One region of the Neobacillus sp. Fa239 genome, then DNA from elsewhere that is predicted to be linked to it. Evidence: riboswitches for the same ligand, from Rfam matches in the RefSeq annotation. Region 1 holds a riboswitch; each other region holds the start of a gene.
The links. A riboswitch is a leader RNA that binds a small molecule or an ion and turns the genes downstream of it on or off. The one in region 1 is predicted to bind cobalamin.
Positions count from the first base shown of each region.

Region 2: linked by a shared signal. The riboswitch ahead of ACZ5XR_RS12440 ((2Fe-2S) ferredoxin domain-containing protein) and the one ahead of ACZ5XR_RS24435 (adenosylcobinamide amidohydrolase) in region 1 are both predicted to bind cobalamin.
Region 3: linked by a shared signal. The riboswitch ahead of cobT (nicotinate-nucleotide--dimethylbenzimidazole phosphoribosyltransferase) and the one ahead of ACZ5XR_RS24435 (adenosylcobinamide amidohydrolase) in region 1 are both predicted to bind cobalamin.
Region 4: linked by a shared signal. The riboswitch ahead of ACZ5XR_RS09845 (DUF4430 domain-containing protein) and the one ahead of ACZ5XR_RS24435 (adenosylcobinamide amidohydrolase) in region 1 are both predicted to bind cobalamin.

Region 1 covers NZ_AP041611.1:4,945,419-4,953,435, reverse strand. Annotated here, with positions in the region: gene ACZ5XR_RS24440 (MFS transporter) at 138-1,328, opposite strand; cobalamin riboswitch at 1,533-1,724, shown strand; gene ACZ5XR_RS24435 (adenosylcobinamide amidohydrolase) at 2,011-2,136, shown strand; gene ACZ5XR_RS24430 (hypothetical protein) at 2,205-2,315, shown strand; gene ACZ5XR_RS24425 (bifunctional adenosylcobinamide kinase/adenosylcobinamide-phosphate guanylyltransferase) at 2,328-2,903, shown strand; gene cobS (adenosylcobinamide-GDP ribazoletransferase) at 2,917-3,696, shown strand; gene ACZ5XR_RS24415 (histidine phosphatase family protein) at 3,666-4,265, shown strand; gene ACZ5XR_RS24410 (bifunctional adenosylcobinamide kinase/adenosylcobinamide-phosphate guanylyltransferase) at 4,217-4,651, shown strand; gene ACZ5XR_RS24405 (cob(I)yrinic acid a,c-diamide adenosyltransferase) at 4,666-5,256, shown strand; gene ACZ5XR_RS24400 (ECF transporter S component) at 5,253-5,744, shown strand; gene ACZ5XR_RS24395 (ATP-binding protein) at 5,741-6,445, shown strand; gene ACZ5XR_RS24390 (NupC/NupG family nucleoside CNT transporter) at 6,809-7,984, shown strand.
Region 2 covers NZ_AP041611.1:2,585,483-2,593,499, reverse strand. Annotated here, with positions in the region: gene cobK (precorrin-6A reductase) at 1-468, opposite strand, end outside; gene ACZ5XR_RS12450 (sirohydrochlorin chelatase) at 465-1,379, opposite strand; gene cobJ (precorrin-3B C(17)-methyltransferase) at 1,443-3,068, opposite strand; gene ACZ5XR_RS12440 ((2Fe-2S) ferredoxin domain-containing protein) at 3,118-3,501, opposite strand; cobalamin riboswitch at 3,625-3,807, opposite strand; cobalamin riboswitch at 3,986-4,172, opposite strand; gene infC (translation initiation factor IF-3) at 4,586-5,062, shown strand; gene ACZ5XR_RS12430 (S8 family peptidase) at 5,382-6,650, shown strand; gene ACZ5XR_RS12425 (MOSC domain-containing protein) at 7,052-7,765, opposite strand.
Region 3 covers NZ_AP041611.1:2,912,708-2,920,724, reverse strand. Annotated here, with positions in the region: gene hutU (urocanate hydratase) at 1-478, shown strand, start outside; gene ACZ5XR_RS14120 (HutD/Ves family protein) at 651-1,262, shown strand; gene ACZ5XR_RS14115 (amino acid permease) at 1,443-2,933, shown strand; gene ACZ5XR_RS14110 (YjcZ family sporulation protein) at 3,679-3,765, shown strand; gene ACZ5XR_RS14105 (hypothetical protein) at 3,850-4,005, shown strand; cobalamin riboswitch at 4,262-4,441, shown strand; gene cobT (nicotinate-nucleotide--dimethylbenzimidazole phosphoribosyltransferase) at 4,598-6,373, shown strand; gene ACZ5XR_RS14095 (cob(I)yrinic acid a,c-diamide adenosyltransferase) at 6,370-6,948, shown strand; gene ACZ5XR_RS14090 (ABC transporter substrate-binding protein) at 7,004-7,969, shown strand; gene ACZ5XR_RS14085 (FecCD family ABC transporter permease) at 7,966-8,017, shown strand, end outside.
Region 4 covers NZ_AP041611.1:2,067,507-2,075,523, reverse strand. Annotated here, with positions in the region: gene ACZ5XR_RS09865 (ECF transporter S component) at 1-275, opposite strand, end outside; gene ACZ5XR_RS09860 (ABC transporter ATP-binding protein) at 254-1,855, opposite strand; gene ACZ5XR_RS09855 (energy-coupling factor transporter transmembrane component T) at 1,837-2,745, opposite strand; gene ACZ5XR_RS09850 (DUF4430 domain-containing protein) at 2,727-3,431, opposite strand; gene ACZ5XR_RS09845 (DUF4430 domain-containing protein) at 3,428-5,194, opposite strand; cobalamin riboswitch at 5,321-5,511, opposite strand; gene ribH (6,7-dimethyl-8-ribityllumazine synthase) at 5,633-6,103, opposite strand; gene ACZ5XR_RS09835 (bifunctional 3,4-dihydroxy-2-butanone-4-phosphate synthase/GTP cyclohydrolase II) at 6,125-7,318, opposite strand; gene ribE (riboflavin synthase) at 7,337-7,987, opposite strand.

The DNA.
Region 1 (8,017 bases):
TATATAGGAAAATTTTAACATGATAGGAGCAAAAGTATGATTTAGGAAGTTTTTTTCCACGACGATACAGATCCACAGAATAAAGGGCTGACGATGACCATCGCCAGCCCTTATTCAAGATCCTTATTCAATCTACCCTATGCGGGTTTCGCCTGTTTTTGGTCTAAGCGATGACTTAGGAAGGTTAGAAGGCTTGCCCCTATTGCGACCAGCCCGCCGACCAATGTCACACTCATCAAATTTCCTTGATTGTAAACAATGCCGCCTAATGCTGAACCCAAGGCGATCCCGATATTGCTTGCAACTGGCATCAGTGAAGCAGCGAGTCCTGTCGCATTTGGCTGATATATACCGGCAAGGTCAATCAAATAAAGCTGGGTAGATGTGGTTAACATGATGGCCATTAATGACATCAAGCCAATATTAATCAATCCATAGATAAAATGATTGGTTGTCCAATACAAGCTAGCCAGTACTATTGCCTGTACGAGGAAAACCAATCGCAGGCGGCCGATCGCATTGTGAGAGGCAATTTTACCGGCGAGTATGTTGCTGAAAATCGAAATAAATCCGTAGCCAAACAAGATTAAACTGATTGAACTGCTAGGAGCATCCATTACTTTCAGGATTGGAACAAGATACGTATAAACGGCATACGTCGATCCAAATCCAAGAGATGGAATGAAAAAAGCCATTAAAATTCGCGGGTGTGTCAACAAAGAAAATTGATCACGCATCGAGCTGCGAAATTGACTGAGCTTATTAGGCAAAGTTAAGAAAGATGCCAAAAACGCAATTCCACCGAGAAAAGTCGTTAACAGGAAGGTTGCATTCCAGTTGTACCTTTCAGCGATGACGGTGCCAATGGGCACTCCAATCACGTTCGCTAGAGTAAAGCCGCCAAAAACGAATGATATAGCAAGTCCTCGTTTGGCAATTGGCATGGTTTCACTTGCCACAATCATAGCAAGTGAAATTAAAACTCCTGTTACAATTGCCGTCATCATCCGAAGTGTGAGGATCATCATGTAGCTTGTCGAAATCACACATAGAGCATTGAGAATGATAAACAATCCGATCAAAAACAGCATCCATTTACGCTTTGGAAAATGACTTGTTGCCGACATCACGAGTGGGGTGCCAATGGCAAAGGTAATGGCAAACGCAGAAACAAGTGTGCCTGCTTTTGCATTGGTTATATGAAGACCCGAGGAAACATCGGTTAAGATCCCGACGATGACAAATTCGCTTGTCCCGAGAACAAAGGTTAATAAAGTAAGTGTAAAGATGAGCAGCCAATGCCGCTTAGATAATTCTGTGGTGTTCATAAATACCTCTTTTCTTAGATGAATGTAAATGTGTCACAAGGCAGGTAAACAATTTAATTATCATACCATAAAACATTTTTATGAGGATAGTTCAATCTTATTAGAAACTAGTTTAGGAGGAAAAACTATTTCCTATATTGGAAAGGTTTCTCTGAAAAACATATACAAATGATTTTGCTTCCCTATATAATGAAACTATCATAAAAAAATAATAGAAGCATAGGTGCTAAAATTCTTTCAAAGATATTTAGCTTAAAAGGGAAGTTAGGTGAAATACCTACGCGGTCCCGCCACTGTAAATGGGAGCAACCTATAATATGTCACTGTCGAATCGATGGGAAGGCATAGGGAGCGATGATCATGAGCCAGGAAACCTGCCTATTTTTTCATGCGCCAAAAAACCTACGAGGATAGGGAGGGGTGGAAGCTTAGGCCACGATTACTCTGCATGAGTAACAGAATCTAAACAAACCAACATCTCCATGTCAAAATGGGGATGTTTTTTTATTGGTGCAAAATTTTATGATAGTCGAAAAAACAGGAGGAAGTAATGTGAAGAAATGGTATTCACTATTGTTTGCCGTGTTGCTGACAATAGCAGGTAGGGCATGAATCAACAGTCCAAACCTCGAAAGAAATTGACTTTTCGATTTTCGTTATTGTTACAGCAAATGTTGGAAATGTGGACGAAATGGTGCCTGTCACTGTCCATACATGGATTTTTGTGAATGGCGAACTGACAGAAGAGGCCTTTATTCAAAGCATTATGACGGCAACGGAAGCAAAGCTAAAGCCAAGCTTTTCTTAAATATATTGGATTCCGTAACAGGGATCTCTTCGGATCGTATTTTAATCGCTTCAAGTCAAACAGGAACAGTGATTGAATCTGCAGGAACGAACAATTCTTTAGGAAAACTGATCAGTGAAGCTGTCTATCAATGCACGGCCAAAGCGATTAAAAATTCACAAAAAATAGCAGCAAAATGAGGTGTTTATCCGGTGGTGTCATCTCCATTATTCATTTTTATAACAGGAGGAGTGCGAAGCGGGAAAAGCAGCTTTGCAGAAAGGAAGGCTGTAGAAATCGCCAGCGAAACAGGAGGACAACTCATTTACCTGGCAACAGGCGTTCCTTCCGATTACGAGATGGAAGAGAGGATTTGCAAACATAAGCGAGATCGAAGGGCCATGAAGGATCATTGGAAAACGATTGAACAGTCCGTGAATATAAGGGAGCTTGCAGAAGATATCCGTGAAAAAGATATCATTTTACTCGATTGTGTGACAACACTTTTGAATAATGAACTGTTTTCTAACGAACGTGAATTGGTTCCGCTTGATGTTGAAAAGGTTAAGAAAAGCATTGTTGCGGGAATGATCGATTTAAAGAAAAGGGCAAACGCATTGATTGTTGTCAGTAATGAAGTTTTAAACGAACCGTTAGTCGGAAATACTCTCGTTTTTACATATAAAAGATTACTAGGACAAATCCATCAGCAATTGGTAAGAGAAGCAGACGAAGTCTATTTAGTGGAGTCGGGCATTCCAATTGTCATGAAAAAAGAAAGTAAATGAAGGATGGGCAAAAATGAAATTCATCAAAGGATTTTTGATTAATCTTCAATTTTTCACAGCCATTCCCGTTCCCATTGAAATACCGATGGAGCAGGATCTTCTCAGAAGGGCGGTTCAAACCTTTCCATTATTAGGCCTTTTTCAAGGTCTCATTTATTCCGTTCTTTTTTATGTATTAAAGGAGTGGACGCCGTTTTCTCATCTTGCTGATGCCTTTTTCCTTTGGCTAGCGACGATTCTCCTAACCGGCGGAATCCATCTCGATGGCTGGATGGATGCGAGTGATGCGTATTTTTCCTATCGTGATCAAGAAAAGCGGCTCGAAATTATGAAGGATCCACGAACAGGAGCATTTGGGGTGATATCCATCCTTGTTTTACTCAGCTGCCGGTTTCTATTTATCTATGAAAGTACGATGAACATAAAGTCCATATCATATATCTTAATGGCTGCCATTCCTTTTTTGAGTAAAAGCGTGATGGGTGTCCTGCTCGTAACTGTTAAATCAGCTAAAAATGAAGGGCTGGGTTCCTTGTTTCAACGTGCAGCATCACCTAAAGTGTTAGGGATTTATCCTCTGTACATTCTGGGTCTTCTGTTTCTAGCGTATAAAAATATCTTATTGGCGGGATTATTGGTCATTGTTTCTGCTGGGTGTGTCTTCTTTTGCAGGCGGAAAGCCGTGAAATGGTTTGGCGGGATTACGGGGGATGTATTGGGGGCCTCTATAGAAGGGACTGAGTTAGTGCTGTGGATGACTGTGTGGTTATTGCATTATTTCGTCATGGCTTAACAATCGCTAATAAAAGAAGAGCCTATTTAGGCTGGAGTGATTCTCCTTTATGTGAAGAAACAAAGGACTTGAAGACGCATAATCGGTATCATTGCTATTTTGCCAGTGATTTAAAAAGATGTTTGGATACAGCCAAAATATTGTTTCCACATACAAACCCTTATCCATTAACTGAATTACGCGAAATGAATTTCGGCGATTGGGAAGGGAAAACATACGAAATTTTGAAGAATGATTCACGATACTGCCGGTGGTTGAAAGACCCTGTCAATTATTCCCCGCCAAATGGAGAGTCTTTTCAGCAATTCACTCAAAGAGTTCTAGGCGGCTGGAGAAAAATAACGGAGGAAGTTCTCGCTAAACCTATCGAGCGCTGTGCCGTTATTACACATGGCGGGGTAATCAGATATTTATTATCTCAATTTGCATCTGAAGAAAAGGAATTTTGGTCATGGCAGGTACCACATGAACACGGATTTGAGCTTGTTTTTGATAGGGAAATGTTAAGGGGGGGTAATCGATGCACTTCATTACAGGTGGTGCCTTTAATGGGAAACGACTATGGGTAAAGAACAGATACAACGTAACAGAGGCTGCTTGCTGGCTTTCCGCTTATGATCACGCTCCTCTCCCAACCGATTTAGCTGAAATGAAAGCGGATTTGATTATTCTCGAAGGAGTAGAAATATGGCTGAAAAAATTAACGAAGGAATTTGATTCCTACCGGTGCCGTCAAATCTGGAACAGCTGCTTAGACAATTGGCTGACCTGGGAACGGTCACGCGTCAATCGAAAATTGGTCGTCATCGGAACAGATATGACAAAGGGAATTGTTCCGCTGGAAAAAGAAAATAGATTGTGGCGGGATGTAACCGGGTGGGCTTATCAAGATTGTGCCAAAATGTCAGAAAAAATGGATATCATCTGGTATGGAATCAATCAAACGATTAAATAAAGGGGATGAGTAACATGAGAATTTATACGAAAACAGGTGACAAAGGGAAAACAAGTATAATCGGCGGTCGAGTAGACAAAGACGACACGCGAGTGGAAGCTTACGGAACGGTTGACGAAGTGAATTGCTTTGTTGGACAAGCGATCACCGAGCTGGATGGGGACCTTTTTAAGGACATACTTGAGGATCTTGAAAAAATCCAGCATGAATTATTTGACTGTGGCGGAGTGCTTGCTGATATATCGGAAAAACGCAGCCAGATGCTTCATCAAGAGTCCATCGATTATTTGGAAAAGAAGATTGATGAATTTATCGCTGAAGCCCCGGAGCTGGAACGATTTATTTTACCTGGTGGTTCCAAGCCTTCCGCTTCGATTCATATTGCTAGAACGATCACGAGAAGGGCAGAACGATTAGTGGTCAAACTGTTGAAGGCGGATCCAAAAACACCCGAAATCGCACTCAAATACTTAAATCGTCTATCTGACTATTTCTTTGCATTGGCAAGGGTAATGAATCACCGGCTACAGGTCAAGGACGTTGAATATGTACGAAGTGCAAACGTATTTAGCGTTAGAAAACGCAGGGGAGGACAGGCAGAATGAAGGGGAAAATGATCAGCTGGCTTGCGATTATGATTGCTCTTTCTGCTGTTGGAGCCGCTATCAAGATTCCAGCTGTCGTAGGAAGTGTCGCTTTAGATGCATTTCCAGCCCTGTTGGCTGCAGCCCTATTTGGCGGCGGGGCAGGAGCGATTGTCGGTGCATTAGGTCATTTGTTGTCTGCCTTATTAGGCGGTTTTCCATTAGGCTCGATGCACTTTTTAATTGCTTTAGAAATGGCCCTACTCGTATGGATATTTGGGGTTCTTTACAAAAAACATAAAATGGCAGCTAGTATTCTATTTGTTCTTGGAAATTCATTTGCCGCTCCATTGCCATTTATTTTATTAATCAATAAAGGTTTTTATTTTACCATTGTCCCTTCACTTTTCATTGGATCCATCCTTAATAGTGTCATAGCATTCATTGTGATTCCAAGGATTTCCCCGCTGGTTAGATCGATGATTCCGAAGAATGGGGTCAAATCATGAGGGATATTCTCAGCATTCCTTTTGATGGGGAATTCTCCCTTATCATCGCCAGTGATAATAGCGGTGCCATTGGAGCGAAAAAGGATGATCTGATCCATGTCCCGTATGATACGGTCGCTTATTATTCGTTTAGAGTCGCTGTCATGGAATGCATTGCAGCAGGAGGTGTTCCTGTTTCAGTTGTGATCCATAATTTTTGCGGGAATGAACAATGGAAGGAACTCGTAAGCGGCGTACAAAAAGGATTACTTGAACTTGGTTTGACCGAGGTTTCCATTACAGGCAGTACAGAAAGTAATTTTTCGTTATTACAATCTGCCGTTGGTTTAATCGTTGTTGGAAAAAAGCCTTATTGCGAAAAGACAGATATAGCTTACACTGGCCAATTAAAGTTTGCAGTCATAGGAATGCCGCTAGTTGGAAATGAAGTAATTGAGCAAGACCATCATGTGGTTCCTTTGTCGGTTTTTCAAGAGATCAGCCGACTGAAAAATGCGGTGATTTGGCCTGTCGGATCAAAAGGAATTTTACACGAGATGAACCAAATTTTTTCCGAGCGGAAGTTTACAAAAGAAAGTCTGACCACAACCTTAGATGTGTGTAAATCATCCGGTCCTGCCACGTGTTTTATTGTCGTTTATCCAGAAAAGCTCGAAGAAGAGATAAGGAAGTCAGCAAAAAGCTATTTCCATCCACTATAGGGGGTCAGTCCCCCGATTCGTTAAAGCGGGAAAGCGTTACTCACCCGGACTAGAGTTGAAAATCCAGCTGTCATTGTGACGGCTTTTTTTTTTGAATTGCAATTTCAGAGTGTTATCTTATGTTAGTGAATTTGCTTTTTTTCAAATTTATTTTTACATAATTTCATTTTTGGGATAAAATTTGAATATTTTTATATTTCTTAAATAATAATGGGCATTTTTAAGCGAATTGGTAAAAAAAACATTTACATTTCGTTCAATTATCATTTAACATTTGTTCAAAATGTGTGTTATATTTACTTATGCAAATGAAAGCGCTCGCGTAAATAATTAAATTAATAAATCCTTTGGGGGTAAAATAATATGTCAATCTTAATCGGAATCGCTGGTATTCTTGCTTTATTAGGCATTGCTTGGTTAATGTCAAACGATAAGAAAAATATAAACTACCGAGCTGCTGGTATCATGGCAGTCATTCAGTTATTTATAGCGTGGTTTATGCTTAATACTTCAATCGGTAAAAAAGTTCTAAACGATATCGTAAATGTCTTTAACAAAGTTCTTTCTTTTGGTAATGACGGTATTTCATTCGTATTCGGCAGCCTTACAGGAAAGAATTTATTCTTTGTCGATGTTCTCATGATGATTGTATTCGTAACAGCTATTCTCGGTATTTTAACTTATTCAAGAATATTGCCATTAGCCATAAAATACATTGGTGGTGCAGTAAGTAAAATAACAGGTCTTCCAAAAGTGGAATCATTTGTTGCTGTTAACTCCATGGTATTTGGTGATACTTCTGCTATTCTTTCTGTAAAATCATTCATACCTAAGCTTTCTGGTAACCGCTTGTTCGTTGTTGTTACTTCTTCTCTTGTTGCAGTAAGCTGTTCAATCTTAGGTGCATACATGCAAATGATTCCTGCGGGGTTCGTATTGGTGGCGTTACCAATTAACGTATTCTCTGGACTTATCCTATCAACGATTGTATGTCCTGTTCGTAAAGAAGAAGATGAAAAAATCGATATTAAGGGAATGATTCCTGAGAAATCTCTTTTCGAAGCAATCGGCAACTGGACATTGCTCGGGGGAAAGACGGCCTTAATCGTGGGCGCTATGCTGATCACTTATGTAGGCTTGATCGCGGCAGTTAACTGGATTTTCACTACAATCTTTGGTCTCTCTTTTACTGGCGTACTTGGATATATATTCGCGCCAATCGCTTGGATTATGGGAATTCCTGCGAATGAGATTGTTAAAGCTGGCTCCATCATGGGTACGAAGGTAGCTGCTAACGAGTTCGTCGCGATGTTAGACTTCATGAAAATGATCCCTCATATGTCTCATAAAACTGTAGGTATCGTATCATCATTCTTAGTATCATTTGCCAACTTCTCTTCTATTGGTATTATTCTTGGAACTGTACAAGCTATCAATAATGAAAAGGCAAGTGAGTTAGCTAAGGTTGGTTTAAAGGTATTGTTAGTAGCAACAATGGGATCAATCTTAACTGGAACTATCGTAGGTTTGTTCCTATAATAATTAGCATTCAAAAAGGCGCCTCAAAGGAAA
Region 2 (8,017 bases), 2.4 Mb from region 1:
CATCCGGGCGATCAAGCGGATGCTCGGATTATCTAATAGTTTTTCAGTGAAAATTTGAAGCGTCTTGCTTCCTGTCGTCAGCATCACCACGCCTTTTTTGGCCAATGCAAGCTCCGCTGCTTCCTCGTAGCTTTCGACGACTGTCATGTTGTCATATTGGAAAGTTTGAGACTCCCGTTCATACCGGATATAGGGAATTCCCGCCGTTTGCGCTGCCTTGATTGCGTTTTTCGAAGCTTCTTCCGCAAAAGGATGACTCGCATCGACAACCGCTTGAATCCCTTTTGTGTCAATCAATTCCACCATGTCTTCATCCGTTAATCTCCCTACTTGAACAGGTATTCCTGACTCCGTCAGTTCAAACGCTGCATTTTCTGTGACAACGGAGGCCAGGAGAGCGAATCCTTCCTTTTTTATTTCTAAAGCAAGGGCTCGTGCATCACTTGTACCGGCTAATACGAAAATCATCCTCTTTCCCCTGCCTTTTGCACGGCATGTTCATGATCATGGTGATGGTCATGGTCATGATGGTCATGGTCATGATGGTCATGGTCATGGTGGTGATGATGATCGATATGTTGCATCACATTGAGACGGTATTGGCAGGTATCGCAGTTCATCTTCACCTCATCACGAAGGGCTTCTTCCACTCGTTCTATTAAAATAGTCTGTAATTTTGGATGATAACCAAAATAGTCTGCCAATTGAAATTCAATCGCGGAGTATTGATTTTGAATAGGAACCATCATATCTTCTAACCGTTTTATCAAGATTCCTGTGAATAGAAAGTAAGGCAGGATGACCACTTTTTTTGCTCCTAGCTTTATACAGCGCTCAATCCCTTCGTTCACAAGAGGATTGGTCACCCCCATAAAAGCAGGTTCGACGATTTTATAGTTTGTTTTTTCCCATAGTAATCTAGCAATTTTATATAAATCACTATTCGCATCCGGATCGCTTCCGCCCCGTCCTAACAAAAGGATCGCCGTTTCGTCGTCTGATGCCTCCCAATTCTCGCCAATTTCCATTAATCTCGTTTTTAAAATTTCAAAGGTTTCCTCATGTACACCAATTGGCCGGCCATAAGTAAATTGAACAAGTGGATATTGCTTCTTTGCCTCATCAATGGCTGCTGGAATATGAATTTTAGAGTGCCCTGCCTGTAAGAGCATGATTGGAATTACGACAATATGGTCGGCCCCTTTCTCCACACATAGGTCGATGCCTTGAGTCACTGTTGGTCGTTCAAATTCTAAAAAGCACGTCTTCACCAGTATAGAATCGTCCCAATTCCCACTCATCTCACCGATGAACTCGCGAACCTGCTGATTTCCCTCTTGATCTTTGCTCCCATGCCCCACAAATAAAATTGCTTTCAAACTATTTCCTCCTCTTTGTTTGTAAATGCATTCCCTGATAATTGGCCACTAGACTTCTTCCCTTTACTCCCCGCAAACAGCCGCTTCGATTTTAAGGTTTGGTGTAATATCCTGGTACACAAAACCTTGCACCGCTTTGACCCGTTTAAAAAATTTATAGAAACGTTCATTCGGATAAGCCTTTTGTTTGTACTCTTGAACAATCCCCTCTATGACCTCGACAATTTGGTCCGGATGGATTCCTTCCGCTGCGATTTGGCCGGGATGTGCCGTTCTTCCAGCTGTCTTTGCCCCTAGAAATAAATCAAACGCTCCTTTGCGGTAGACAATGCCAATATCCTCTTTTACGGCTCCATAACAGGCCATTCCGCAGCCATTCACGCCAAGTTTTAATTCTTTTGGGAGTTCCATGCCGCCAAGCCTTTCCTGCAGCTCATCGGCATAAGGGATGGAATCCTTCTTTTCACCGTCACAAAAATCACAGGCTTTTACGGTTAATACGTCACCGACAGGAGCAATCAAAAAGTTTGCCGCCGTTAGTTTTTCAACAATCACATCAGGATTAGAGGTTAAAATTTGCAGCTTCATAAAATGGTCTTGTGTGTACTCCATGACACCTTCTTCTCCGACAATTTTGGAAAGAATGACCATCTGATTCGCGGTAAATTTTTTATTGGCGACACCAGAGCTGACCGCTACCTCAAAAATAGATTGAAAGTCTTGCTTCACCAATAAACCTTGAGCTCGTTCATCGTTCTCACCAAGGATCATTTGCAAGGCTTCCTCAGCCAGTTCTCTTGGCGACTCTTTCATTGGGGTTGGGGTGACTTGTTTCTTGTTCACCGGTGTTGCATCTTCCGTTTGCTCCAGTGCCCATGGTTCGGCTTCCTTTTGCAGACGCTGATGCGGTTTCAACGGCTGTATTGCCTGATTTAATGTATACTTCCGCTGATAACCGCGCGGAGTAATGATCAATCCTTCGTAGAAAAATGTTGAAGAGTTGCCAATTAAAACGGTAGTTAACATGCCAATTTCATGTTCGAGCATCTCTTGTAAATTGGTTAAAACGATCTTTTGACTATCACGGTAAGCACTTTTTACCAATCCTACAGGAGTGTCTGGCGAGCGATATTTTAAGAGAATTTTTTGAGCTTCCATAATCTGCCGTGTTCTTCTCCCGCTTTTTGGATTGTATAAGGCAACCACGAAATCAGCTTGAGCGGCCGCTTCGATTCTTTTCTCGATCAAGCTCCAAGGTGTCAAATGATCACTTAAGCTGATCGTACAGGCATCATGCATGACCGGTGCGCCTAATAAAGCAGCACAGGAGTTGATGGCGGAAATGCCAGGGACCACCTCCACTTCTACCCCTGAGTTTTTTTTCCAGCCTTTTTCGATTAGCACTTCATAAACCAGTCCTGCCATTCCATATACTCCGGCATCACCGCTCGAAATGACGGCTACCCTGTAACCGTGCTCGGCTTGTTTCACAGCCTCCTGGGCCCGGCTCACTTCTTCTGTCATTCCTGTGCTGATGATTTGCTTTCCAGCTATTAATCCCTTGATTAGATCAACGTATGTTTTGTAGCCGATGATAATATCACTTTCTTGGATGGCTTCTTTTGCCCGTCCAGAGATATGTTTTTCATCACCAGGGCCAAAACCAATAACGAATAATTTGCCTTTCATCCTATTACGCCACCTTCCAAAATTTCCAAAATCCAGATACTATCGGCTGTTAAACCTTTTCTTTAACAGCCTTTTGTATTCCTTCGATGCATTCCGACCCTTCTGGCTGTATGAATCCTTGTTCGGAATAGTGATAGATCGCATGCTCTTGAAGGCAATGACCTTCCGCCAGATGACGCCTTACAATTGTAGTTCCCACTTCTGGGCTTACGTTTTTATACCAAGTCCCTGATGGATAGACGATGGCAACGGGTGCATCCTTACATCTTCCATTGCATCGTGTTCTTGTTGTATGAATAAGTGAATCTAAATCTAAATTAGCAATTTCATTCCGAATGGCTTGTGTTGCTTCCTCCCCCCCTTTTCTCATACAGCTGCTGCCGTTGCAAATGAATACATGGTGTTTCGTCCCTTGTAAATTCCAAGTAGTCATGTCACACACTCCTTTTCGTTTTTTACGCAAAAAAGCACCCCTATGGACATAGGGGTGCAGAATATATACACAAAAAAATGCGATGTATGTTCAGCACTTCTACCTATGTTCCCGTAGGTTGATTGAAGCTCTTAGGTAAAGGCAGGTCTCCTGACTTAGGTTCATCATTCCATTGCGTCTTCCCGAATTCCTTCAGTGACATCTGCAACGAACTCCCCATACAGTGGCGGGTACCGTGACGGATTTATACCGTACTTCCCTATTAAGCACAAATTTTTAATGTGCACCTATCCTAATCTATTTAATTGTTAAAAAGGCTTGTTTCCTCTAAAGCAATACTTGGATCATAAAAAATGATTTTGAATCATCATAACGCAAAAATCCGTTCAACATGAGTTGAACGGATAAAACGTAAGCACAAAGAATGTTAATAAATAATCATTTTTGTCCAAACGTTCCATCTTCTCAACCCCCGAAGAAATTAGAAACTTTAACAGCTAAGACAGGTCTCCTGACTTGTGTATCTTCCTACTTTAGACCCTTCCCGTATCGTCTATATATACGTTTCAGTGGTTTGTCTATTTCGTCCACACTCACAGTTGCGGGGACAGTTCTGGTATTGCACCAGATTCCCTATTAAGCCCTAAGGCATCTTAACTAATTGTTAACAAATTAGTATTTAATTTATGAGATATTATTATACTAGTCTATCAGATTTAATATTTCAAGAGTTTATTAAACTTCTTTTACGAAAACGCTGCCCGCCAATAACTTCATCTTGTTTAAATAATTATCAATAAGCCGAAAATATACAAGTTTTTATTAATTTCCTTGCATATTTCGGCTTTGTTACATTCAAAAAACATCCTTCATAAACATCATTTTTTAATTGCCATATACAGCTACGTGTTTGTCTTTTGCAGATCCATTCCAATAAGTTTCGATGATATGGTGTGCGAATTAGTTAAATAGCCTTTCCAACCTTCGTTTTTTAACATAATTTGTAATAAGAAAGCACCATTGTACCAGTTGCGATTTAGTTGCAACTCAAATAAGGAGGTATTGATTTATTAAAAAAATTATTATGAACGAATCGATTCAATCCAATGTGGTAAGGCTTGTATCGGAAAACGGTCAACAAGTGTTACCGACAGTTCAGGCGCTTAAGATGGCAATGGAAATGGGATTGGACCTTGTCCAAATCAGTGAGGCAGATCCACCGGTATGCAAGATTTTAGATGGTGGAAAATACAGATATGAATTACAAAAAAAAGAAAAGCAGAATAAACAGAATCAGGTAACCATCGAAACAAAAGAAATACGCATGTCCATCACGATTGACGAAAATGACTTTCAAACAAAAGTTAAAAGCGCGATTGGCTTCTTAACAAAAGGGTATCATGTAAAGGTGAGCGTCCGTTTTCGCGGGAGAGAAATCACCCATTCAAACATTGGGGAAGAACTTCTCAGCAATTTTTGCCAAGAGGTCAGCCACTTGGTGAAGTCTAAAACAAACGCCACATTGCAAGGCCGCATCTTGTCGATTTTGTTGAAACCATAAAAAAGAGCCTATTAAAGGCTTTTTTTATTGGCTCAATTGTGCGATCAGCGAGAACTAATCAAAATTTTGCAGTATTGATTGGTTTTAATGGTGCAATTCCTTATTTCAAATCCGAAAAAACTTATAAATTAAAAACGGTAGGTTTATTTTTATAGTGGTTTAAATTCATGCCGACTTGATGCAGGCAAGCTTTACGGTGAAAGTAGGAATTTTGCTGATTGCCTGCTTTTTTGTAAAAATATTATTTTTAAAAAAGGATTTGTTGATATTATTGTAGAATTCTGAAAATAACGACTTCTTGATATACGAGGTGATAATATTGAAAAAGCAGTTCATTTTTCTTATAATTTCGCTATTTTTAGTTTTTGTCTTGTTTTTCATGTTCCATGATTTCCGTTCAAAAAAAACAATCATTGCTGTACTTGATTCAGGAATAAGTCAAACAAAAAGCATAAAAAAGGCTCATGTTTTAAATGGATTTAATTTTATTAATCCCTTTCAAAAACCGAAAGACAAATACGGGCATGGGACAGAAATGGCAGAAATCATTTCTCAAATGTCACCAGATAACGAAATTCTTCCTGTAAAAGTGGTATCCGACAGGAATACAATCAATCACCCCTTCATGGGACTGGCTATTCTTTACAGTATCGTAAAAGGTGCAGATGTAATTAACATGAGTTTTTCCTATACCCCAATGGATTTTTTTACATCTTTGATGATAAAAGTTGGAGAAGCAAAAGGGGTGGTATTTGTCGCTGCAGCAGGAAATGAAGGAAAAAATAAGGTTGATTTTCCTGCGGACCAAAATGGTGTGATTGCGGTTGGTGCTTATGATACAAAAACGAAAAGGATTGCAAGCTTTTCAAATTATGGAAGTAAAATCGCTGTATACGCTCCTGCCGATGATATTCCTAAAGTTTTGGGTAAAGGGACGAGTATGTCAACAGCATTTGTGACTGGAATTGTTGCGGATATGATGAAAGATGGTGTAAAAAAGGATAACATTAAAAAAGAACTGAGTAAAGACTGTGATTTATTAACCCTTAAGAAAATGAATTATGAAGCCATCGACATAAATTCTGCCTTCGCAAAATATATGAATAAACCCTATTTGGAATTAGACCAATATAAAACTTTTTCAAGAAATAAATTTCAAGTACTAAATCTGAAAACAGAAAACCTTGAGAAATTGACTGTTAAAATAAATAACAAGGAAATGAAAACGTTTACTATTTCGAATCAATTGTTGATTCCTCTTATATATGGGATGAACAACATCCGGTTAACAGGTTACGGTGCGAACCACTTAAAAACCGTGAAAGATGCGGTTATCCTATACGAGCCAAAGCCCCCTGTAGTCCAAGATGAGTATTATATTAAAAACGGCATAAAATATGTATTATTTACCATTCGGGATTTATCGTTAAAAGAATTGAAGATTAACCATAAGAGAGTTGTTCCATCATTTATGGATTTGGAAGATCAAGATACCATTTATTCTTATCAAATGAAATATCAGAAGAATATCACCATAGAAGCAGAAGATTGCGCTGGAAACCGAACGGTCAAAACAATGGAAGGGTAATTTTTTAAAAAGAAATAGTTTAAGTTTGCTAAAGCATGTAGTGAGGATTAGCAAGGAAAACGTAAGCTTGTAAAAGAGCTTCCTGCGTTGAATGAAAAAGTAGAAGTTTCCTTATAATTAAAAAGATCTTGTCCTATGTTGCCAGGGCTGGGTCCTTTTTTGATTAGTAGATTTAATCCAGTCCGGTATTTTTGCCGGTCCTTTGACAGTAAACGACGTTCTACCATGAATGTCGTTTTTATGTTAAATCACTTATTTACAAACTGGATCTTATTAAAGTAACCTGCTACCGTTAGCAGAACAAGAAAAATGGCTGCCGCACAATCTGTTTCGTTAATCAGGCCAAAAAAATGCGATGCCTTATGTAAGCATCGCACTCCGTTAGTTGGAAAACGATTAACTTATTGTAAGGTTATCTCATCTCCAACATTCACCTCACCTATACGTTCAACCTTAGCCCATACTCCAAAAGTACCACTATGATTATTAACCAAGTTTCGGAGAACCCGAACATCCTGTCTTAATTCCTCTTGTGGATTATTCACCATTACACACCTTTGGAGTGGAGCAACAACTCTCAGGACAACCCTAGGTCCGACATTGATTAGTCGGTTCAACAAATCATCTTCGAGATATCCCGTTGATTCTGTATCGATTAAAACGTTTGCTCGAAAACGACGAGGGTCTACTGGCTCTCCTATTTCCTGACTCAACATATGTAACGCAGAGGTCGTAATGATACTTATTGGACCCTCGTCAAAATGAGATATTGACTCTTCAAGTGTCAAAGTTACTTGAAACCCGAGCCAATCAGTCAATGCCTCGTTTACAGCATTATTTTCACACCGATAATCAGTTCCATCAGGCATAGTTACAATTGGAGTAGTACCCTCATATCTTGCTCTAAAATTAAATAACCCGTCTATCAGTTGGAAGCGGCGTGTTGTCTTACCACTACCAAACTTTCCTTTTATGGTTTTTATAGCCCACAGACGGTCTCCCAAGAGACCTCGATTATCAATTGAAACTGCTGATAAAGACTCTCCTAAAATTGATTTTACAGGAAACCGACGGATTTCTTTGACTACCCCTACAAGTCCATTCTTATAATCCAAAGTTCTACCCCCGTTTTTCCCTTTATAGGATTTTATTCTCCAATATTCATATTAAACCCTTCTTCAAGTACCCTGCTTCGTTACTGCAATAAGAAAACGGGACCGCCGCAGCCATCATTTAGTGTTACCAGCCGGAATATGATCTTTTACTCAAGCACCCTTCAGCCATCGATGAAGCAGAGCCTCACCACAGAAAATGGAATTTTAATCGTTATTCCATGGTAGTTCAATATCTTTTTTTTTTCATATGTA
Region 3 (8,017 bases), 2.0 Mb from region 1:
AATCGCGTTCCAAGGGCTTCCTGCACGTATTTGCTGGCTTGGATACGGTGAAAGAGCACGCTTTGGTAAAATCATTAATGACATGGTTGCGTCGGGTGAAGTTTCAGCTCCCATCGTTATCGGTCGTGACCACTTAGATGCTGGTTCTGTTGCTTCTCCAAATCGTGAAACAGAAAGCATGAAAGACGGCAGTGATGCAATATCTGACTGGCCCATCCTAAATGCGATGATTAACGCTGTTGGGGGCGCAAGCTGGATTTCTTTACACCATGGCGGCGGCGTAGGTATGGGATATTCCCAGCACTCTGGTATGGTTATCGTTGCCGATGGTACGAAAGAAGCAGAAGCACGTTTAGAGCGCGTATTAACAACTGACCCTGGTATGGGTGTTGTCCGCCATGCTGACGCCGGTTATGAAATAGCGATTAAAACAGCGAGAGAAAAAGGCATCAAAATGCCAATGTTAAAGCAAGATTAAGAACAAACCGAAAAGGTTTGAAACTAATGAGTAAAGCACTTTTTATCAGAAATGCTTCTCAACTCGTGACCTTACAAGGGAGCTCAACAGCTCCCTTTGTTAAAGGTGCGATGTCTGACCCAAGTTGTTTTGGAAGGTAATAATTAATTGGATAGATATGTGGAGTGGAAATATGACTTATTCAATAAAATTTGTAAAAAAAAAGGAACAAGCTATGAATTTTTGGTCCGGTGGAAAAACAAGGCAACTGGCCATATATCCTGAAGATGCGGATTATAGTAAACGGAATTTCCAATGGCGCATTAGTACTGCTGATGTCGAAGTTCAAGAATCCCTATTTACGCATCTACCAGGTGTCCAAAGAGTAATAATGATAATTAATGGTGAAATGTACCTTGAGCATGAAGGAAAACATTCGGTGGTTTTGAAGCCTTTTGAGCAAGATCGCTTTGATGGTGGATGGACAACAAGAAGTAAAGGGATAGTTAAAGATTTTAATTTAATGTTATCAGAGGGTTGGGATGGAGGGCTTTCCTTCATTCAGTTTAATAAGGATATTCAAGATTTAATGTTGGATGCAACAGGAACGGCAGAGGTTTTTTATTGTGTTGAAGGAATGGTAAGAGTTGAAATAGGTGAAGATGAGCCTTTATTTTTCGAAAAAGGTGATACATTGATTATTATGAGGGAGAATTTATCTGAAGAAACGAATATTAAGTTTTGTAATAAAATTAAAAAAGAGGTTTCTATTATTAGAGCAATAATTGTTAATCAATACCAGTAGACATTCTTATTAACTTTAATTTGGTGCAAAAATTGCATATCAACCGAGGGGCGCCTATGGAGTTATTTAGGTTAATAAAATTAACTGCCTAAAATATTGATCTTCCTAAATATGTTATAGAAAATTTTGTAAGTGCTTTCATAAAAAGGAACAAATTAACAAAGGGAGGATGAATGGAGAATGAATTCAGTTCAACAAGAATTAGACTTTACAGAGGAATTGGTTCAAGAAGAAAAAAAGCTACAACGGGCATTGAAATCCCGGCATTTAACGATGATCTCGATTGGAGGGGCAATCGGGACGGGATTGTTCCTTGGAAGCGGTGCGGCTATTTCCCAAGCTGGGCCGGGAGGGGCATTGTTTGCTTATATTTTTATCGGGGCAATGGTGTACTTTGTCATGACAAGCTTAGGGGAACTATCTGCCTTTATGCCGACAAGCGGTGCGTTCAGCACATACGGGACCAAATTTATTGATCCGGCCTTTGGTTTTGCTCTTGGATGGACTTATTGGTTTAGTTGGGCTATGACCATAGCGGTAGAATTAACTGCTTCAACGATGGTAATGAAATTCTGGTTTCCGGATAGTCCATCGATGCTTTGGAGTTTCGGATTTTTAGCACTAATTTTTCTATTAAACTATTTATCCGTTAAGGGATATGGTGAAGGGGAATATTGGTTTTCCATTATCAAAGTTGTGGCAATTGTTATCTTTATTGTCATAGGGCTGCTAATGATTGTTGGAATTATGGGCGGACAAGCAATCGGATTTAAAAACTTCACAGTGGGAAAAGCACCTTTTAGTGGAGGTATACTTGGCACTTTTGCGATTTTCCTGGCTGCTGGTTTCTCTTTTCAAGGTACAGAAATTGTCGGGGTTGCTGCAGGCGAAAGCGAAAACCCTGCTAAAACGATCCCGAAGGCAGTTAAAAGTATTTTCTGGAGAATTCTCATCTTTTACGTATTGGCAATCTTTGTCATAGGGCTCATTATCCCCTACAACAACCCAAGTTTGTTAAGTAATGATATCATGGTTAGTCCATTTACTCTTGTATTTAAAAAGGCAGGGCTTGCCTTTGCAGCGGGACTTATGAATGCTGTCATTTTAACAGCCATTTTATCGGCAGGTAATTCAAGCGTATATGCTTCAACGCGGATGTTATATGCCATGGCAAAAGAAGGACAGGCGCCGAGGATATTTGCTAAACTTAATAAGCGTGGTGTTCCTTTTGCAGCCATTATTTTAACGACGATCATTGGCATGTTTGCCTTTTTATCTTCCATCTTCGGTGATGGCGTTGTGTATGTATGGTTAATGAATGCAGTCGGCATTACAGGATTTATTTTCTGGCTTGGAATTTCAGCGAGCCACTATCGGTTCCGTAAAGCATTTGTGGCTCAAGGTTATTCACTTGATAAGCTGCCTTATCGGGCAAAATGGTATCCATTTGGACCAATATTTGCGCTTTCTGTTGGTTTACTCGTCACTTTAGGTCAAGACTACCAGGCGTTCCTTTCAAACAAAATTGATTGGGGCGGAGTAATTGCCGCCTATCTTGGCATTCCTCTATTCTTTTGCTTATGGTTTGGCTTTAAGTTCATAAAGAAAACAAAGGTAGTGAAACTAGAAGAATGCGAATTTGATTTTGACTATGCGAAAAAACATGATTGATCAATCTTAGGAAAAGGTGCCCAAGAGCCAATTTTTGGGCACCTTTAACTTTTGAAAATGGACAGCACTCTTAAATGTTAGGGTGTTTTTGTTTAATGTGAGCCATTGCGTAACTTATTTTACTTCTAGGAGTGCCGCCAAAAGGGGCTTTCTTTGGAGTAACACTTGTGATGTTTTATAGGAAAGCGGCTGTATCAAATCGATACGCTATTAAATCGATACGCTATTAAATCGATACGCTTTTAAATCTATATCTTAGTAAATGTCGATGTAATCTCGTCTAGCATTACCTGCCAGGCTTTTTAATTTGGATAGGGCTAAGTCACATATTCGCCATAAAGGATGGACTCAAACTGCTATTGCAGGTGTAACTGGTTTTGATAGGAAAACAATAGATGTTTTAAAAATAAATCTCCCTTGCAATAGATGTTGAAAGTATATTTCATTAAATCTTTCTTTAGTTGTTTTGCATATATTGCAGGAAATATTATCACTAGTCTCTAACTAGGGACTAGTATTGGTCTCATAGTAGAGACTGGTTCTGAGAAAATCATCTTAGATTAGTTACCTCTACGAGGCGTTTGCATGAATTGCAGACGCTTTTTTATTTTTAGGGTTAAGCAAATTACGGATTTCGTCGAAATATGATGATTATTGTCCAATCCAAACTTGTCCTAAGAAATATATTAAATAGAGGAAAGTATTCTTTCTTCAGATAACCCAATAGGTACTGGAGGTGATATACATGCTTGATGGATTGAGTATGTCTTTTACGTTAATCGTAGTATTGTTCATTCTACTAATCATTGTTGGTACTTCGTTTACGATCTAGTAAATTTTTTTTCGGGATTAAGTGCAGGCTGAGTAAACTTTCCCTTTGTCTAGACTACTGAAACGAAAGGAGGATGAATTACACATGTTTTTTTTCCCTGGCGGCTTTAGAAGAAGGTTTCTCCCTATTGAAATCGAAATCGAGATAGAAAGAAGAAGACGTATTGAAATCGAAATCGAGATAGAGAGAAGAAGACGTATCGAAATCGAAATTGAAAGAAGAAGACGCAGATTCTTTTAGACAAATGATTTAAACATGTTTCCAAAGAGCCTACGGGCTCTCTTTTTTAGGCTATTTTCACTTAAAAGTTTAAGAACTATTGACATGCATCAGTTACTGGAAATGGGACGGTTTAAGTGGCAAAGAAAAAAACCAATAGTTTCGTAGTGTACAAAACTTACAACTTTTAGCCCTTTTTTGGAAGTTCGAATGGAGATGAATGATAAAAGTTAATTGACAAAATTTACGAGCATATTTAATATTAAATTGTCCAATTAAATAAGAAATTTTCTCAGGTGCTTCAATTCGAAGATAATAGGGAAACCGGTTAAAGTCCGGTACGGTCCCGCCACTGTAATCAGCATTATTCGAACCGTTCAGCCACTGCAAAACAATTTGTGGGAAGGCTTCGGTGCTCGCTGTAAGTCAGGAGACCTGCCTGTGAAAAATAGCACAATATACCTTCGAGGAGAGGTAGGTTGAAGAATTATATATGAGGATTCCTGTACGTGAATCATATATACATATTTCAACATAAACTCTGCCGAATAAGGCAGAGTTTTTTCTTTTTTTGTAAGGGGTCGTTGCTAGATTAAAAGAAAGGAAGATGGTTTTGACAGATATTATTTATAATCGTGCAGCTGCAATCCGTCCGTTGAATAGCAAAGCGATGCAGAGAGCAGAGTTTCGCTTAGATGATTTAACAAAACCAAAAGGAAGCCTTGGAATCTTAGAACAAGCCATCATTCAGCTCGCTGGAATTACTGGAAACATTATTCCTTCAATAGATAATGCCGGCTGTGTTATTTTTGCTGCTGACCATGGTGTCAATGAAGAAGGGGTATCAGCTTATGATTCTCATGTTACGGAAGAAATGACGGTAAATATGTGCATGGGAGGTGCAGTGAGCAGTGTTTTGGCAAGACATAGCAGGATTGACCTACAAGTCGTTGACGTTGGAATAAATTCAAAAGTGAGGCACCCAAAAGCGGTGGTTCGTAAAATTTCCCTAGGTACCCGGAATTTTGTGCAAGACTATGCCATGTCTCGGGAGCACGCAGTAGAGTGTGTGTCTGTTGGTATGGAAATAGCTGATCAACTTATTGATGAAGGGAAGGAACTGTTGATTTTTGGAGAGATGGGGATTGGAAATACAACCTCCGCTGCAGCAATGGCTGCTGTTCTTTTAGATTTACCTGTGAAGCAAGTCGTAGGAAAGGGGACGGGCATTAGTGATAGGCAGCATCAGCATAAGATACAGGTTATTGAAACAGCGTTGACTAAACACTGTATTTGCAAGGATGATCCATGGGATATCCTAGCTGCCGTTGGCGGATTTGAAATCGGGGCAATGGCAGGAGCCATGATTGCCGCTTCCAGCCGGTCCATTCCAGTTGTACTAGATGGATTCATGACAGGTATCGCAGCGTTATGGGCCTCCCGTTTCAATAAGGATATTAAAAATTATTTGATTGCCTCCCATTGTTCATTGGAACAGGCACATACCTATGTATTAAAAGCATTGCAATTAGAACCAATGGTACAATGGCAGCTTCGCTTAGGTGAGGGGTCGGGAGCGCTGCTAATACTGCCCACTTTGCAGCAAGCGTGCCGAATTATGGCGGAGACATCTACCTTTGATGATGCGAAAGTGAGTAACCCACATCGTACGGAATTAAAAGAGGATGCTTTCATGGATTATGATGGTGAAGACACTCTTGGGCCATCTAAACTTGATTTTTCTCCTGCCGAACAGAAGGCAGTCTATAAAGCATTGGCGGCCCGCAGGGATATTCGTTCTTACTTGCCTGACCCCATTTCAAAGGAAGCTCTGGGACGCATTATTCAAGCTGCTCATTTAGCTCCATCCGTCGGTTTTATGCAGCCTTGGAATTTTATCGTTATATCAGATCAAAACATTTTAAATGAATTATATCGTGCAGTTGAGAAAGAAAGGATTCGGGCTTCGGTAAAATATACTGATATGAAACAAGACCATTATTTGCGGTTGAAGCTGGAAGGACTATTACAGGCGCCGATGACTATATGCGTAACGAATCATTCGGGAAGAGGAGGCCCGCATGTTTTGGGGAGGAATACCATTCCGGAAACGGACTTGATGTCAACAGCCTGTGCTATTGAAAATATGTGGTTAGCAGCTCGGGTAGAAGGGATTGCGATGGGGTGGATTAGCATCTATCAGAAGGAAGATGTTCGCAAGATTTTAGGAATCCCAGATTCGATTGATCCAGTCGCATTGCTTACTATCGGTTATACCTCCCATTTTCCGGATATCCCGATATTGGAAAGGGTCGGATGGGGAAAAAGATTAAATTTGAAAGAGCTCATCTTTCAAAATATATGGGGGGAAGAGGAGAAGGATGTATGAAAATTTACACACGCGGAGGAGATAAAGGTAAAACCTCCATTATTGGTAAAGCCCGCCGTTTTAAAGATGATATTCGGATAGAGGCCTATGGAACCGTTGATGAAGCAGGCGCTTATATCGGGCTTATTATAAGTGAACTTGAAAAAAGGTATGAGGATATTCGGGAACATCTCTTATCTGTCCAACAAATGCTTTGGAATGTCGGCGCAGATTTAGCTGCTGCTCCTGATGCAGATTACACCTACCGTACACCGGAAAATGCTGCTGGAGTGCTTGAACCCTTGATTGATTCCTATAAGGAGGAAGCAGATCAAATCACTAAATTTATTTTGCGTGGCGGAAGCCGTCATTCAGCGCAACTTCAAGTCGCCTGTACAATTGTCCGACGGGCAGAACGATGTACTGTAGCTTGTATGCGCCAGGAGGGAATTCATTTACCAGCTTTAAAATATTTAAACAGGTTATCTGACTTGCTGTTTGTCATGGCCCGGGCTGTTAACGCCAGAGAGAACATAAAGGATATCGAATATAGCAACAGCACGGAAGTATTCAAGAGCCCTGACAAAAGAGATTAGGTTGGATATGAATTGAAAAATAAATTTTTATTTAATGAAAAGGAGCCATCTTAAAATGAAAAAGCAAACACTTTTTACTCTGATTTCTATTATTGTCCCGACAGTTTTTTTAGCGGCTTGTGGAAATCAACAGACTGCTGCGTCTCCAAATAGTGCGAATGTAACTTCCCAAAGTCAGCCAAAGGAAAAAACATCAGCATTCCCTTTAACGGTCACAGATGAGGCTGGAAATAAAGTCACAATTCAAAAACAGCCACAACATATCGTATCCGTGACAGAAGGTACTGATGAAATCCTTGCAGGCATGATACCAAAAAGCAAGTTGGCTATGGTGACAACCTATTCAAGTGATCCACAATATTCCAATGTCATAAATTTTGTTAAGGGAATTCCGCAAATTCAAAATGCCAATGCAGAGACAATCATTGCGGCTAAACCTGACCTTGTATTATTAGCATCTTATACAAACCAAGGAATAGTTAATCAAATTAAACAAGCGGGCATTCCCGTCTATGAGTTTACCGATTTTACTTCTATTAGTTCCGTTGAAAAAAGTATCGAAGTGGTCGGCCAATTAGTAGGGGAGAGGGGAAAATCCAATCAGTTGGTACAGTCAATGGAATCGAAGATCAATACTATTTCAAATGCTGTTAAGGACAAAAAGAAATTGACGGTATTAGACTACAGTTCCTATGGTTATGCGGCTGGGGACAATACAACTGTTAACCAAATGATTGAAATGGCCGGAGGAATCAATGCAGCCAAAGGCTTAAACGGATGGCAAAAAATTTCTGAAGAAGAAATTGTCAAATTAAATCCTGATGTGATGATTGTTGCAGACAGTGAAAAAGGGTTTGTAAAGAAGGTTTTGAGTGATTCTGCGTTACAAAATGTCAATGCAGTTAAGAATAAACAGGTTTTTGCTATAAATGGGGCCGATTTATCATCTGTATCTCAATATATAGTCAATGGGGTTTCTGATGTTGCACATGTGTTAAATCCTGATGTGAAGTTGCAGTGATTGGAAACCGGATCATACCTATTTTTGTAGCCATTGGAATATTCTTTA
Region 4 (8,017 bases), 2.8 Mb from region 1:
GCCATCATGATGACAAATGTCGTCGGCTGCACGCTCGGAATACTGGCAAACGGAATCCGGCCAACAGCGGCAATGGACGCCAAAACGGCAAGCAGGACCAATTCTCGTGGATCGACCTTTCTTCCTTCAAAACGAATCAAAAATAGTCCAAATATCAAAATTACCATTCCAAAGCTCAAGAGTAAATATTGATCTTCCCACCAAAAAGAGGTCAATAATACCCCAACAACAAGGAAAAATAAGATAACTTTCATTAAGACTCGATTAAAACGCATCTTCCTAGTGCCTCCTCTTTTGTGATCACGGAGGTTTCCCGGAAAAGCCGCTGAACCATGGTTGTATAAAAGAAATTGCCTTTGAAAAAGCTTTCTGGTGCTCCTTCTGCTGTAATCTTCCCCTGGAACATCATGCCGCATGTCGTTGCATATTGGGCAGCAAATTCTACGTCATGAGTAGACATAAAAATGGTGATTCCTTCAGCATTCAGTTTGCCAAGAATTTTAGCGAGATTCTCTTTAGAAATGGGATCCAACCCTTTTGTCGGTTCATCTAAAAGAAGAATTTCCGGTTTTCTTAGTAATAAACAAGCCATCGCCGCCTTTTGAAGCTCCCCGCCGCTTAAATCATATGGATGGATTTCAAGCAATTGATCGATGCCCAAATCTACCAAAAGCTGTTTTACTCTATCATCTCGAAGAATGCCCCACTGCTCCATTATGACTTCCATTTCTTTTCCTACCGTATCCTGAATGAAAAATAGCTTTGGATTTTGCGGCAAATACCCGATTGTTTTCGGGAGATTGATTTTTTTCAAAGGTTTATTTTCATAAAAAATCCGGCCGCTTTCCGGTTTCACCAACCCCGCCAGCACTTTTAATAAAGTGGACTTTCCTGACCCGTTTCCGCCGAGCAAAGCGTAAAAATCCCCTTTGTTTAATGAAAGGTCGAGCTCATTTAAGATGAATTCGGATTTCTTATCGTAGCGAAATTGTACCTTCTTGGCCTTCAGCCATACCTCACCACAATTTCTTGGATTCAAAGATACATTTTTCTCAACTATTTGTGGTGCCGCTTGCTGAACCCAGTTTCTTCCTTCTTTTACGGTTAAGGGAACATCCCCGTTGCCTCCCATACTAAAAAATAGCGCCGGGATGCTTGGCACAAAGGCTTGATTTGGAGAATTCCAAACCTTTTCAAGTACTTTCCTAGGTTCGCCGCTTAAAAGAACCTGTCCTTTTTCCATCATGACAATTTGATCTGCCATGGTAAACACTTCATCGAGTCGGTGCTCGGCCAAAATAATCGTCATTCCAAATTCCTCGTTCAGCCGTTTCAGCATATCTAAAAATTCTCTTGAACTAACCGGGTCCAATTGGGCGGTTGGTTCATCCAATAACAATATATCCGGCTGCATCAAGAGGATAGAAGCTAAATTTATCTGTTGCTTTCTCCCGCCGGAAAGCTCATGGGTTTTTCTGTGGAGCAAGGATTCTGCACCAAAAAAATGAACCATTTCCGCGACCCGGCTTCTCATTTCACTCGGAGACAGACCAATGTTTTCGAGACCAAAAACCATTTCGTGCAGCACATCATCTGCAACCACTTGATTTTCCGGATCTTGAAAAACAAATCCTATCCCACTTGATTCCCCTTTTATCAAAATGTCACCTGTCAGATTTCCGTGCGGGCGAATCTCGTTTTTTAATAAGTGGAGAAGGGTGCTTTTGCCTGAACCGGATGCACCGAACAGGACGACAAACTGTCCCTTCTTTATTTCAAGGGAAAGATTCCTGATGGCTGGATCTGAACAGTCTGGGTAGGTAAAGGAAACATCATTTAATTGAATAATCGCCATCTAAGCATCCCCCCTGCTTCAACAAATAATGGAAAGCTTATAAATAATAAATAAAAGATAAGTGTTTGAACATCCATCACAGATAAATGCCAAGATTCCATGACCGGATAAATTTGCAAAAATCCAAAGCCAAAAGCTCTCCCGTAAATAATCAGCGTAAACAAAATCAGCAAATAGATACCTGCCAGCAAATCGCCGCTTCGAAAAGTAAAATGCTCATAGCTTGAGCGCTGATGGGAACCGTACCCCCGCGCTTTCATGGAATCTGCCGTTTGGATGGCTTCTTCCAGGGAATAAGTTAATAGTGCCTGGACAAAAAGCATCGCGTTTCTTGCCCGGTATTTCCATTGTCCCTGAGTTACCGAGAGTCCCTTACTTTTTTGTATAACTGAAATCTCCTCCAATCTTCGTCTCATTAACGGGATAAACCGGAGCGTCAGCATTAAGAGGACGGCAAACTGCGGTAAAAATTTTGTAAATAAAAATAACAATTTATTTGGCGTCATCACAATGTTATAGGAAATAAAGAGGACAATAATGGCGATAATCGCCATTGCATTCATTCCTCCATAGGTAATCGCTTCCAATGTGAAGCGATGCTGGTGGATTTCAAATAAAACATGACGCCCTCTCTCATTAAAAAGAGGATTCAGGATCACCATTAGCAAAAAGGTTGAAAAAATGAAAACAAGCCAGTGCCGAAGTCCCTGAAACCGATCGTGGAGGAGGTTCATCATCAATATCATGACGAACCCCGAAACCAAGAAAACCGGATGAAGCATAAGAATCATAAGGGCGACACTCCCCACATAGTAAAGAAAAGTAACCAGCGGGTGTAACCGTTCAAAACGAAATCCCATGCTTCTATCGCTTATTCCGTGTATAGGCATTGAATACTGTCCCCTGCTTTGACTTTCATAACCCCGACACTTCTTGTCAAACTGCTACCGTTTTGCTTAAAAATCCAGCCGCTCTTGACACCGTAGTCAAACTCATAAATATTATCGATTCCCTCTACATAAGCGGTTGCGCCGCTGCCACGGGAATCAACCTGGATCCCGTGTTTTTTGGCAGCTTGCATGAGAATATCATAAATTGTATCTCCGTCCTGAAAGCTTACTTTTTCGGCAGCGAGAATATTTCGATGATCTTTCGGACCTACAATCGAAATGGTAACGGTCGAAATCGGCTTCTGAACAGGTGTTTTTGTTACGGGCTTTGCTCCGGATGTCTGGCTATTAGGTTTTACTACAGGTTTTACTGCAGGTTTTACTGCAGGTTTTATTGTTGTTACTGTTTTTTGTTTTTCAGCAGTATTTGTTTTCTTTTCGGTTATAACTGCTTTTTTTGGCTCATTGATTTTTGTACTTTCTTTTTTCACAGCCGGAATTGCCGTAGATTTTGCTTTTGGCTGTACAGGAACGGTCGGGCTTTTACTAGTATCCTTTTGGACCGCTATCACTACGGGCTTTGTATCCTTTTTGGCTTGGCCTGTGGAACTCGCTGATGTACCACCACACCCCGCTAGACTTACCGAAAGCAGGATGGTGATCATTAATGTTAAAAATCGCCTCAAGCTGATTTCCTCCTATTAAACAAAAAGAATGCTGCCATCCCGATCAGGATGAACACTGCCCCTAAAAGGAGAAGATTCTCTGCGTTGCTTGCCGTGTCCGGTAAAGAATGACCATTTTTAATGTTTGTGGCTGGAGCCGCCTGCTCATTGACCGGAGCCTGTTTCAAGAGCGGCAACTGATACAATGAACCGCTTCCTTTCGTATAAAGCAGGTAGGCTGCTAATGCCTGGAACCCTTGAGTAGACGATACCGGGTCACTTGAATCCCCGCTTTTCCAGCCAAATCCGCCGTCTTTATTTTGGAAGGATAATAAATATTGGAGCAGGTTTGACTTGCTATCCGCAAATAAGCCTTCACTGGCATTAATCCCCAAACTTGAAAGGGCGATGACTACTTGGGAAGCAGTCGTACTATTGTTGATTTTATGGCCAAGGTATTGCTTCGATAAATATTGAACGGCTTTATCTATTTTTACTTTCATGTTCGCTTGGTTTTTATATGGAGCAAATGCTGATAAGATCATCGCCGTTGTATCAATATCGCTTGTGCTGCTTTCATCCCAGGCCCAGCCGCCGTCTTTGTTTTGTTTTTCAAGCAAATAGTTTTCCAGCTTTTCTCTCGTCCAAACAGCAGATGCCGGGATTTGAAAGTGCGCGCTGTCAAGCGCAATTAGCGCATAGGCAACACCGATTAAACCTTGTTTGGTCACGTTTCCATTATATATTTCCTTCACTAGATTATAACCTTCAATATTCGTGGGGTCCCCACCGGCTGCAAGAATTCCAAGAACATATCTTTCCGTATCGGTGATTTTATGAAATTGACCTTGATTCTGGATCATTTGCTTTTTCACATTTTGCAGATAGCTGGCAGGAATCTTTCTGCCTGTTTGTTTCAAGGCAATAGCTTCCCATTCACCTATTTTCTCTTTCATGACGTATCCATCGACAGAGCTGATTGCTTTATTTACTGTCACATTGGAAATTGGTTGAACGACTGGCTTGTCATTCCCATTATCTCCATTATCTCCATTATTTCCATTATCACCGGGAGCCTGCCAGGATTCGAACTGAAAACTGATTTGATCATTCGACTGTAGCTGATAGCTGTCTGCTCCAACCGGTGCCATTTTTCCATTAATATAAAATGCCCAATAATTGGTGCCTTCTGCTTTCATTCCGTTGATCGAAGTTATCATTTTTCCGTATTGGGTATCTGTTAACCCTACCTTATCAGGCCCAAGGGCAGTCTGCAAAAGCTGCAAAGCGGTAGGATGCCCAATAATGGTAATCCCTGATAAATTATTCATTATGTTTTGCTTATCATCTACCACTTTAATGGACACGCTGCTTTGCGGAGGCTTCGTCCAGTCCGTATAACGGAAACTGATTTTGTCACCATTCTGGACAATGTATGTATCGGCCCCCATTTGTGCGGCTACTCCATTCACATAGAAAGCCCAATAATTGGTTCCTTCTGCCTTTAATCCGCTGATCGCCGTCACCATATCACCGTAGGTAGAATGAGAATATTCCACATTTTCTTTCCCAACTGCACTTTCCAATGCTTCCGTAGCGGTTTCTTTATCTCCTAATTGAATGGTCTTTTCAGGCAGTAATGGTGCTGCTTCATCGGTTCCAAAAACGGAAACCGTCCCTTGTTGCCCCTCTATTGCTGCAAATGCTGGAATTTGGAATCCGCTTGTTAATAATGCAAACAAAAGTATTGCTGCCATCCATAAATTTGATTTTCTGCTCTTCATGTCTGTCTCCCCTTTTAAAATTTCCCATAAAAAAATCCCCCAAATTGGAGGAGGGTGTTATGTAATGTTAAGAAAAAACGCAATGCTTACGTTTAAATGCTTAACACTCTCCTATCCCCGTAGGCTGCAGGTGTTTAAAAACAGGCAGGTTTCCTGGCTCATGGTCATGGCTTCCTATGTCTTCCCATCTATTTTGACAGTGACATATTATAGGTTGCTCCCATTTACAGTGGCGGGACCGCGTTGGTATTACACCAACTTCCCTTTTAAGCTACAATCTCTTTCAAGATTTTAGCACCTGTTCTTTCATTTTTTTATGTTATCTCTATTATTATATATATTTTTTTATTTGTATAGATTTATAAAAAAAGTAGTTGATAATTGAAATAGGCAAACAGAAAATAGTTTGCCTATTGGTTTGCTTCATAAATCCATATCTTATTGCTCGATACTTCTGAAAAGATTAGCCATTTCGATTGCTGCCGTCGCCGCATCCCAGCCTTTATTGCCAGCCTTTGTTCCGGCCCGTTCAATAGCCTGCTCAATGGAATCGGTGGTAAGTACCCCAAAAATGACTGGTATACCACTATTTAAGGCTGTTGCGGAAACGCCTTTCGCCGCCTCATTACAAACATAATCAAAATGAGGGGTAGATCCCCGAATAACAGTCCCGAGAGTAATAACTGCGTCATACTTTTTACTTTTCGCCATTTTTTGAGCAACTAACGGAATTTCAAATGCCCCTGGTACCCAAGCCACATCAACGTCCGCTTCATCAACCCCATGCCTCTTCAAGGCATCTTGGGCACCGCTAAGTAATTTACCAGTAATAAATTCATTAAACCGCCCAACTACAATCCCTATTTTTAACCCTGTTCCAACTAAATTGCCTTCAAAAATATGTCCCATCATTTGATCCTCCATTTATGTTTAATAATGTAAAAGATGTCCCAGCTTGTCATGTTTTGTTTTTAAATAGTTTTCATTCTCTCTTCTCAATTCCATTTGAAGCGGAACCCGCTCCACCACCTCAAGGTCATAGCCTTTTAAACCCTTAATTTTTCGAGGATTATTCGTTAGAAGCTTCATTTTCGTAATGCCTAAATCCTTTAATATTTGAGCACCGATCCCGTATTCCCTTAAATCAGCACCAAAGCCTAGCATCTCATTCGCTTCGACTGTATCGTAACCCTCTTCCTGGAGCTTGTAGGCTCTTAGTTTATTTAATAGGCCAATGCCCCGCCCTTCCTGGCGCATGTATAATAGGACTCCGTTACCCTCTTGCTCAATCTGCTTAAGGGCTGCATGAAGCTGCGGGCCGCAATCACAGCGATAGGAGCCAAAAACATCACCCGTTAAACATTCCGAATGTACTCTGACGAGAGTTGGTTTTTCGGGATCAATTTCCCCTTTCACTAATGCGACATGCTCTTTTTGGTCTACAAAATTTGTATACCCGATTGCTTTAAAAGTGCCAAATTCTGTAGGCAGTGTGATTTCCACTTCCCGTTTGACCAGCCGGTCCTTTTTATTGCGATATTCAATCAGGTCTTTTATTGTAATCATTTTCAGGTTTAATTCATCAGCAATTTTCCGCAATTGAGGAACTCGTGCCATAGACCCATCCTCATTCATAATTTCGCAAATCACGCCAGCAGGCTTTGCCCCGCATAAATTGGCTAAATCGACAGCCGCTTCCGTATGGCCTGTTCTCCTTAATACACCGCCTTTTTTAGCGATCAAAGGAAAAATATGCCCGGGTCTTTTAAAATCGTCTGGTTTTGCTTCCGGATCGAGCATGCTTAAAACGGTTGCGGAACGCTCGAAAGCCGAAATTCCTGTTGATGTAAATTTATGATCAATGCTGACGGTAAAAGCTGTTCCATGGGCATCTGTATTTTTCGCTACCATTGGCCATAAATTCAGTTTTTGAGCTAGCTCCTCTTCAATTGGAACACATATTAACCCTCTTCCATGGGTAGCCATCAAATTAATGACATCTGGCGTTGCTTTTTCTGCTAAGGCGATGAAATCACCTTCATTTTCTCTATCCTCGTCATCACATACGATGACGACATTCCCTTGTTTTAATTCATGAATAGCCTCTTCAATGGTATTAAACAATCTTCTCACTCCTTTGTTTTATACGAATCCGTTTTCTTCTAAAAATGAAAGGGAAATTCCTTTTTCCTTTTGGTTCCCTTTAAGACCTGTTAAAAAATGGCCGACATATTTTCCAATCATATCACATTCCAAATTGACGACTTCACCCTGTCCCTTCAAACCCAGGATGGTTTCTGATAATGTATGGGGAATAAGGGAAATCGTAAAACTTGACTCAGTTTTGCCAAAAACGGTTAAACTTGTCCCATCTACCGCAATGGAGCCCTTTAAGATTACGTAATTTAGCATTTCTTGATTCGCTTCAATTTCGTAATAAATGGCATTTTCAAACGGCTTTTTACTTTTGATTACACCCGTGCCATCGATATGACCGGAAACAAAATGCCCGCCAAATCGGCCGCCGGCAGCCATTGCCCTTTCCAGGTTAACCTTTGAACCCCGGTTAATATGATTCAGGCTTGTTGCCTTTACGGTTTCAGGCATCACATCGACGGTAAATCCTTTGCCCGAAAATGAAGTAACCGTTAAACATACTCCATTTACCGCGATGCTATCACCAAGGTGTACATCCTCAAGAATTTTTCCCGCCTCTATCGTCAATACAAAGGTTTCCCCCGACCGTTGAATAGTTGAGATTCTGCCTATTTCTTCAATAATTCCTGTAAACATAGTGTCTTTCTCCTTTAAAATTGAAAATAA